Regions from separate parts of the Pseudodesulfovibrio methanolicus genome, predicted to be linked through region 1. Evidence: riboswitches for the same ligand, from Rfam matches in the RefSeq annotation. Region 1 holds a riboswitch; the other holds the start of a gene.
What was found. Region 1 has a riboswitch for cobalamin ahead of V8V93_RS08850 (sirohydrochlorin cobaltochelatase). Riboswitches for the same ligand answer to the same signal wherever they lie in the genome.
Positions count from the first base shown of each region.

Region 2: linked by a shared signal. The riboswitch ahead of V8V93_RS16310 (ribonucleoside triphosphate reductase) and the one ahead of V8V93_RS08850 (sirohydrochlorin cobaltochelatase) in region 1 are both predicted to bind cobalamin.

Region 1 covers NZ_CP146609.1:1,888,531-1,892,692, forward strand. Annotated here, with positions in the region: gene V8V93_RS08840 (ABC transporter ATP-binding protein) at 1-579, opposite strand, end outside; gene V8V93_RS08845 (FecCD family ABC transporter permease) at 572-1,609, opposite strand; gene V8V93_RS08850 (sirohydrochlorin cobaltochelatase) at 1,614-2,585, opposite strand; cobalamin riboswitch at 2,707-2,883, opposite strand; gene V8V93_RS08855 (chemotaxis protein CheA) at 2,897-4,162, opposite strand, start outside.
Region 2 covers NZ_CP146609.1:3,440,724-3,444,885, reverse strand. Annotated here, with positions in the region: gene V8V93_RS16315 (hypothetical protein) at 1-183, opposite strand, end outside; gene V8V93_RS16310 (ribonucleoside triphosphate reductase) at 199-2,262, opposite strand; cobalamin riboswitch at 2,431-2,605, opposite strand; gene V8V93_RS16305 (methylenetetrahydrofolate reductase) at 2,670-3,542, opposite strand; gene V8V93_RS16300 (FmdE family protein) at 3,836-4,162, opposite strand, start outside.

The sequences.
Region 1 (4,162 bases):
GGTGCGGCCCGCTCGGGCCAGCCGCGTCAGTTCGTCCATGGCCGCCATGGCGTGGCGGATGTCCATGGCCGAGGTGGGTTCGTCCAGGAGCAGGGCGGGGGTCTCCTGGGCCAGCCCGCGTGCCACGGCGGTGCGCTGGCGCTCGCCCCCGGATAGGTCGGCCACGGGGCGGTGCCGCAGGGCCTGGAGGTCCATGGCGTCCAGGGCCTGCTCTACGCGTTGCAGGTCATGGGGCGCGGGGCGGCTGAACCGGGGGATGTGCGGGTGCCGTCCCATGAGCACGGTCTCGGCCACGGTAAAGGGAAAGCGCAGGGCCTGGTCCTGGGAGACCAGGGCGCAGCGCCGGGCCAGCCGGGCCGGGGAGCAGTCGGAGACGTCTTCGCCGTTGAGGCGCACCGCGCCCCGGTCCGGCGCGAGCAGTCCGGCCAGCAGACCGAGCAGGGTGGACTTGCCGCTGCCGTTGGGGCCGACCACCCCGTGGACCATGCCGGGAGCGAGTTCCAGGTCAAGGTCCCGGAGGACCGGGGTGTCGCCGTAGGCGAAGCCGAGGCCCTGCAGGGTGAAGGCGGCGCTATCCACGGGCGAGCCTCCGGGAGCGACTGAATATCCAGCAGAAAACCGGACCGCCGATGAGCGCGGTGAGCACGCCGATGGGCACCTCGTGGGGCAGCAGCGCGCGGGTCACGGTGTCGGCCAGCAGGAGCAGGATGGCCCCGCCCAGGCCCGAGGCGGGCAGCAGCCAGCGGTTGTCCGGGCCCACGACCATGCGCATCAGATGCGGAACAATCAGCCCGACAAAGCCGATGACCCCGCTCACGGCCACGCAGACCGCGCTGACCAGGGAAGCGGTCACGAGCAGGATCAGGCGCACCCGGCCGGTGTCCACGCCCAGGCTCCGGGCCGAGCGGGTGCCCAGGCTCATGATGTTCAGGTCGCGTCCGTAGTAGAGGCAGACCGCGAAGGCCGCGAGCGCGGCACAGCCCGCCAGGGCCGCGTCGCTCAGGGTCCGGCCCACGAAGCTGCCCATGAGCCAGAAGACGATGACCGAGACCCGTTCGTCGGCCAGATATTTGATGAAGCTGATGCCCGCCGAGAGGATGGCCGAGACGATGACCCCGGCCAGGATGAGCGAGGCCGGGGACAGTTCGCCGTCCCGCCCGGCCAGGGAGATGACGGCGAAAAGGGTCAGGGCCGCGCCCGCGAAGGCCAGGACCGGGAGGGTGGCCGGACCCAGGAAGGCCAGCCCCAGGAGCAGGGCCAGGGCCGCGCCGAAGGCCGCGCCCGAGGACACGCCCAGGGTGAACGGGTCGGCCAGGGGATTGAGCAACAGCCCCTGGAAGACCGCGCCCGCCACGGCCAGGCCGAAGCCCACGGCCGTGCAGGTCAGGATGCGCGGCAGACGGACGTCGAAGAGAATGCCCGCCGCAGTGGTGCCCAGTGAATCGGCCGCCCCCCGCAGGCCGTCCAGCAGTCCGCGCAGGACTTCGCCCGGCGGGATGTGGATGACCCCCATTGTGCAGGCGGCCAGGGCCAGCCCGGCCAGCACGGCGGCGAGCAGGGCCACGGTCAGGCCGTTGCGCAGGGGAGTACGGGAGACGGCGTTCGTCATGGGCCTATTTCGCCGGGCCCTCGGCCATGGCGTCCTTGAGATGGTCCACGTAGATGTCGGCCCAGCCGTCGAGCATGCCCAGGCCGCGCAGGTCGGTGGTCACGGAATATCCCTGCTTGGTCAGCATGACCTTCCACGAGTCGTCCTCGTCGCCCGCCATGTCGTTGGAGGCGTGGTCTCCGGCCACGATCATGAACGGCTTGAGCAGGACCTTCTTCTTGCCGGCCCTCTTGAGTTGGGCGGCCATGTCGTCGAAGGCGGGGTACCCCTCCACGCAGCCGATGAAGATCGGGTAGCCGTATTCGCTCTGCAATATTTTTTGGAATTCTGCATAGATGCCAGTGGAGAAGAAGTCGTTGCCGTGGCCCATGTAGACCAGGGCCGCGCCGAGCCTTCTGGCCTGGTCCACGTCGACCTTGAGGATCTTGGCCGCCCGGGCCATGTCCTCTGTGTAGGGGTATTCCGTGCCGGGCATGCCCAGGGCCGGGCGGCCGACCGCGAGCCGGGCGAAGGGCATGTTCTTGGCCTTGAGGGTGCGGATGGCCTTGAGCCCGTCGGTCAGGGCGACCAGGTCGTTGAACTCCTCCCCCGCGAAGACGTGCAGGGATTGCACGGTGACGTCGCGGTAACCGTCGTTCTGGAGGTCCGCGATGGTGGCCAGCGGATGCTTGACGTACAGGACCTCCTCCGGGATGTCCGCGTGTGCCGTTTTCCAGGCCGCGTCGTCCTGGCGCTTCTGCCAGATGCGGCGGATGATGTTGGAGGTGAAGGCCAGGCGCACGGGCACGCCGGGGTTGGCCGCCTCCACCTTGGCCTGGATGTTCAGGATGGATTTGACCGCTTCGGGATAGGAGGTGCCGAAGGCGGCCAGGACGATGGCCGGTTTGACCGGGCCCTCGTCGTGGTGCCCGGCCTGGGCCGGGACGGCCAGGAGCAGGGCGAGCAGGAAGAAGATGGAGTTTCTGAACAGGGTCATTGTGTTCTCCAAAAGGGGCGGGTGAGGGAAAAAAAAGCCCCTTCCTCTTCGAATTCAGAGGAGGGGGTTCCGTATTTTCCCTTCTATACCTCGGCGGCAAGCCCACGTACCACCGTGGCAAGTCCTGTGAGCGCTCCAGGCAGGTCTTCCGGCTGGTCCCTCCCGCTGCCGCCTTCCCAGGGAAACCCCAGTGGCATGAATGGCAGCGGTTCGGCAGGACGTCACGGCGGCGGGTCCGCTCCCGATTCGCACGGGATTCCCTATTGAGTCCAAGGACACCTGAAGCTTGAGAACTATGCTTCAGGCAGCACTTATGTCAAGGACGATTGGGCCGCCTTGGCAATGCGGTCCTGGAACTGCTGGATCATCTCCTCGGCGTCGATGACCAGGGCGTCGGATTCGCCCATCATGCCGTAGCCCAGGATGGGGATGTCGAAGATCTCCTGCACCGGCACGGTGAAGCCGGTGATGACCACCTGTTGCTGGCGGAGCACTTCGTCCACCAGGATGGCCCCCTTGTAGTCGCCCACCCGGACCACGATGGCCTGGGCCATCTCGATGTTGTCGATCTCGGGGGTCAGCTCCAGGAGGTCGGCCAGACGGAGCAGGGAGTGGATTTCGCCGCGCACGTCCACGGTTTCGCGGCCGTCGGGCAGCTCGACCACGTCGTTGCGCCGGGGCATGTAGATCTCGACCACGTCGCGGCTGGGCATGATGAAGGTGTCGCCGCCCACCTTGCAGACCAGGGCGTCCACGATGCCCTCGTTGGCCGAGCGGTCCAGGGGGATGACGATGGTGAAGGCCGCGCCCTTGCCCAGCGTGCTCTGGATGGACACCTCGCCGTCCAGGGCGACCTTGATGGCGTTGACCACGGCGTCCATGCCCACGCCGCGCCCGGACACGTCGGTGATCTTCTCGGCGGTGGAGAAGCCGCTCTGGAGCACGAACTGGAGAATCTCCTCGGTTTCGTACTCCTTGTCCGGATCGGCCAACCCCTTTTCCAGCGCCTTGGCCAGGATGCGGTCCGGGTCCAGGCCGCGCCCGTCGTCGCTGACCTGGATAAAGGCGCTGTCGCCCTTGCGCCAGGCGGACAGGGTCACGGTGCCGGATTCGGGCTTGCCCGCGGCCTTGCGTCCCTCGGGGTCCTCCAGGCCGTGGTCCACGGCGTTGCGGAGCAGGTGGACCAGGGGTTCGTTCAGGGATTCGACGATGGTCTTGTCCAGGGCCAGGTCGTCGCCCTTGACCTCGAAGTCGAGCTTCTTGCCGATCTTCTGGGACAGGCTCTTCACCAGGCGGTGCATGGGCATGAAAATCTGTTTGAGCGGCACCAGGCGGATGGCGTTGACCTCCTGCTGGAGCCGGGTGATGACGTTGTCCAGCTCGCGCAGGCTGGAGGCCATCTGGGTCATGCTGGTGGCCCCGCCCTGGGCGATGACCGCGTAGGTGACCATGAGCTTGCCGACCAGCTCGATGACCCGGTCCAGCCGGTCCGTGGCCACGCGGATGGAGGATATGGCCGTGGACGGGCCCTTGGCGTCGGGCTTGGCTTCCGCCTTGGCATCGGGCTTGGCCTCTTC
Region 2 (4,162 bases), 1.6 Mb from region 1:
GGTCTTGCCCCGGTCCTGGGCCAGCTTCTTCCATTTTTTCTTTTCCTTTTTCAGGGCCTCGACGGTGTGCAGCAGGTCCTGCACGGTGCGGGCGGGGTAGCCGTGCGTGGCACGGCTCCCCCTTCGCAGTTCTTCGTCGTTGTGCTGCCTGATGGAGGCGAGCTGGTTGGCGTCGAGTATCATCGGGTGTCGGATCGCCTATGCGGGCTGGCAGAAGGTTTCCCTGGAGTATTCGATGCGGTCCTTGTACTCCTCCTGCTTGCCCTTGTTCCAGCGGCCCACCGGGCGGTAGTAGCCGACCACGCGGGTGTAGACCTCGGTCTCCTTGTCGCAGGTCGGGCAGTTGAAGTGCTCGCCGTAGATGTAGCCGTGGTCCTCGCACACGGAGAAGGTCGGGGTGACCGAGATGTACGGGATCTTGGTCTTGCTCATGGCCTTGAGCAGGAAGTTCTTCACGCTCTCCTCGTTCGGGGCGGCCTCGCCCAGGAAGGTGTGGAAGACTGTGCCCCCGTTGTACAGCGTCTGGAGTTCGTTCTGGTGTTCCAGGGCGAAGAAGACGTCCGAGCTGATGCCCACGGGCAGCAGGGTGGAGTTGGTGTAGTACGGGGTCTCGCCGCCGGAGGTGTGGATGTCCGCGTACAACTCCTTGTCGATCTTGGCCAGCCGGTAGCAGGTGCCTTCGCCGGGCGTGGCTTCGAGGTTGTACAGGTTGCCGGTCTCCTCCTGGAACTGGACCACCAGCCGGCGCAGGAGGTTGAGCACCCGCTGCATCAGCCGGGAGCCGGACGGGGTTTCGAGCCCCTTGTGCAGCAGGTTCATGCACGCCTCGTGGCCGCCGATGAGCCCGATGGTCGAGAAGTGGCCCTTGAACCCGTTCTTGAGATAGCGCCGGGAGAACGGGAACATGCCCGCGTCCAGGTTCTTCTGGACCACCTTGCGCTTGAACTCCAGGGACTCCGAGGCCAGCCGGGCGTACTCGGTGACCAGATCCATGAAGTCCTCTTCGTTGTGGGCCAGGTAGGCCAGCTTGGGCAGGTTCAGGGTGACCACGCCGATGGACCCGGTCAGGTCGCCCGCGCCGAACAGGCCGCCGGTCTTCTTGCGGATCTCGCGCAGGTCCATCTGCAGACGGCAGCACATGGAGCGCACGTCCTCGGGGTTGAGGTCGGAGTTGATGAAGTTCTGGAAGTAGGGCGCGCCGTACTTGGCGGTCATCTTGAGCAGCAACTTGCCTTCCTCGGATTCCCAGGGGAAGTCCTTGGTCACGTTGTACGTGGGGATGGGGAAGGAGAAGATGCGGCCGTCCGCGTCGCCTTCGATCATGACCTCCAGGAAGGCCCGGTTGAACATGGCCATCTCTTCGGCGTACTCGCCGTATGTGGAGTCCTGAAGCTGGCCGCCGATGATGACCGCTTCCTTGGCGATGTGCGCGGGCGGCACGAAGTCCAGGGTGAAGTTGGTGAACGGCGACTGTCCGCCCCAGCGCGAGGTGGCGTTGAGGTTGTGCAGCAGCTTTTGGACCTGCTGCTTGACGTCGTGGTAGCTCAGCCCGTCGTTGCGGATGAACGGAGCCAGGTAGGTGTCCACGTTGTTGAAGGCCTGGGCCCCGGCCCATTCGTTCTGCAGGGTGCCGAGGAAGTTGACCATCTGGCCGCAGGCCGCGTCAAAGTGCTTGGCCGGGGTGGACGAGCAGCGGTCGCGCAGGTTGAACCCTTCGAGGAGCAGGTCGCGCAGTGACCAGCCGGAGCAGTATCCGGCCAGGCCGAAGGACAGGTCGTGGATGTGGAAGTAGCCGTGGGTGTGGGCCAGGCGGACCTCCTCGGGGTACTTTTCGAGCATGTACCGGGCCTGCACCGAACCGGCCATGTGCAGGATCAGCCCCTGGAAGGAGTGGGTCATGTTCGAGTTCTCGTTGACCCGCCAGTCCACGTTGTCCAGGTAGCCGTCGGTGACCTTGGCGATGTCCAGGAACGCCTCGTCCTGGGAGCGCAGCTCGCGCCGTTTCTCGCGGTAGATGATGTACCGCTCGGCCACCTTGTAGAGGCGGGCCTCCATGAGGACCTCCTGGACCATGTCCTGGACCTGTTCCTGCTCGGGGATGTCCACGTCCTTGAGCTTCTTTTCCACCTTTCCGGCCAGCCGGTCGGCGAGCAGCGGGTCCTTGATGCCGCTGCCTTTGAGGGCTTTGAAGATGGCGTTGCCGATCCGTTTGGTGGACCAGGTTTCGATGCAACCGTCTCGTTTGAGTATTTTGCTGGGCATGTACGTCTCTTGCAGGCAACGCGGAGGACGGCGCACGATCAGGGTGCGGCCGTTTGTTGAACTGCCTGCGCTGTCGCCGATGAACGGTCTCGCGGCGGAACCGCGAACCCGGCGACGGTTATCGGGTGGGCTTCATTTTCGTCCGCATGCGGGTTCCGCGATCCGCATCCGGCAGAAACGCTTCAGGTAGGTCTTCTGGCTCTCCCCGCCCGGCCCGCCTTCCCGCCTTGCGGCAGTGGCTCTCGGACCGGACCTTCATGGGGCTTACAGCGGCGGGACCGCTCCGGCTTCGCACCGGATTCCCTGTTATGGCCCGTGGGCCACCTGAAGGACATCGTGACGAGACAGAAGCTATCGCAAGCCGGGGGAGACCGCAAGGATCATTCGCCGGAATCTGCCGTCCGCGGTCAGCCTCCGAGCTCCGGGAGGCCCGCCAGGATGTCCAGGCAGATATCGGCGTTATTCAATGAATACAGATGGATGCCCGGTGCGCCCAGGTCCAGTAATTCGCGTATCTGCCGCCGGGCGATCTCAACGCCCTTGCGCCGCACGGCGTCGTCGCCACCGGCCCGGTCTGCCTCCTGGAGTTCCAGGTAGAGCTTGAGCGGGATGTTCGCCCCGCACAGGGCCAGGATGCGGTTCAGGGACGCCATGCTCAGGACCGGCAGGATGCCCGGAAGCACCGGCTCGGTCACGCCCCGGGTTTCCAGCCGACGCACCAGGTCGCGGTAGCGGCGCACGTCGAAGAAGAGTTGGGTCACGGCGAAGTCCGAACCCGCGTTGAACTTGTGGCAGGTCCAGCGCAGGTCGTCGTCGATGGACGGGGATTCCGGGTGGGCGTCCGGGTAGCAGGCCGTGGCCACGCCCATTTCCGGCCAGCCCTGCCGGACGAACTCCACCAGGTCCGAGGCGTGGCGGAAATCCTTCCATATGTCCTTGTCCTCGCCCGGCATGTCGCCGCGCAGTGCCAGGACGTCGCGGACACCCGCGTCCAGGAGGCGCTCGACGTACTCGGCGATGGACCGCTTCTCCGCGCCCACGCAGGTCAGGTGCGACATGACCGGCAGCCCGAATCGTTTATGCATCTCGGCGGCGATGTCGAGGGTGTTGTCCCGGAACGACCCGCCCGCCCCGTAGGTCACGGAGGCGAACAGCGGGTCGAGCCCCGCCAGCCGTTCCACCTGGGAAAAGAATCGCGGCCACTGCTCCCGCTCCTTGGGCGGGAAGAATTCGAGGGAAAGGGACGGGCCGTTGTCCTGGAGGCGGTCGATGATTTTCATGGCGTATCCTTTTTGAGATCGGTTGGAGCTGGGACCGGCGGCATCCGGCGCTGTCGGGAACCGGTGATAAATCTGTATATCAAGATGTATTGATATATCAAGCCGGGTCACATGGCAACCCCGGTCTGCGAGGAGGCGGGACCGTCTTGCCTGATTCGGCAACATGCTCATGGCCCGGCCGCTCGGCAAACGCCCAAAGGAAAGGCTTGGAAGGATTGCCTTCCAAGCCTTTTTGCGGGAGATCGGGCTGCGGGGGCAGGCCGGATCGGAGCGGTCGCGGTTGACCGAACGGGCTAATCGGACAGGGCGAGGGCATAGGGGTCGGCCCCGGCGCCCGCCACCTTGCCCGCCAGCGCGGCGGGACCGCTGAAGCGGCCGAGGGCTTTGATGCAGGCCAGCTTGTCCTGCATGTCCATCTGGGCGAGTTTCCAGGACATCTTGACGCGGGAGATAAAGAACAACGGGTTGCTCTTGCCGCCGGGCGGAGTGCGGTCCGCGTTGGTCACGCCGGTGAACGATTCGGACTTGGCCCAGTCGAAGCCGATAAACACGCCCTCACAGGTGTCCTTTTTCTTGTTCACGCGCATGGCGATGAGCGTCGGGGCCACACCGTCCTTGGC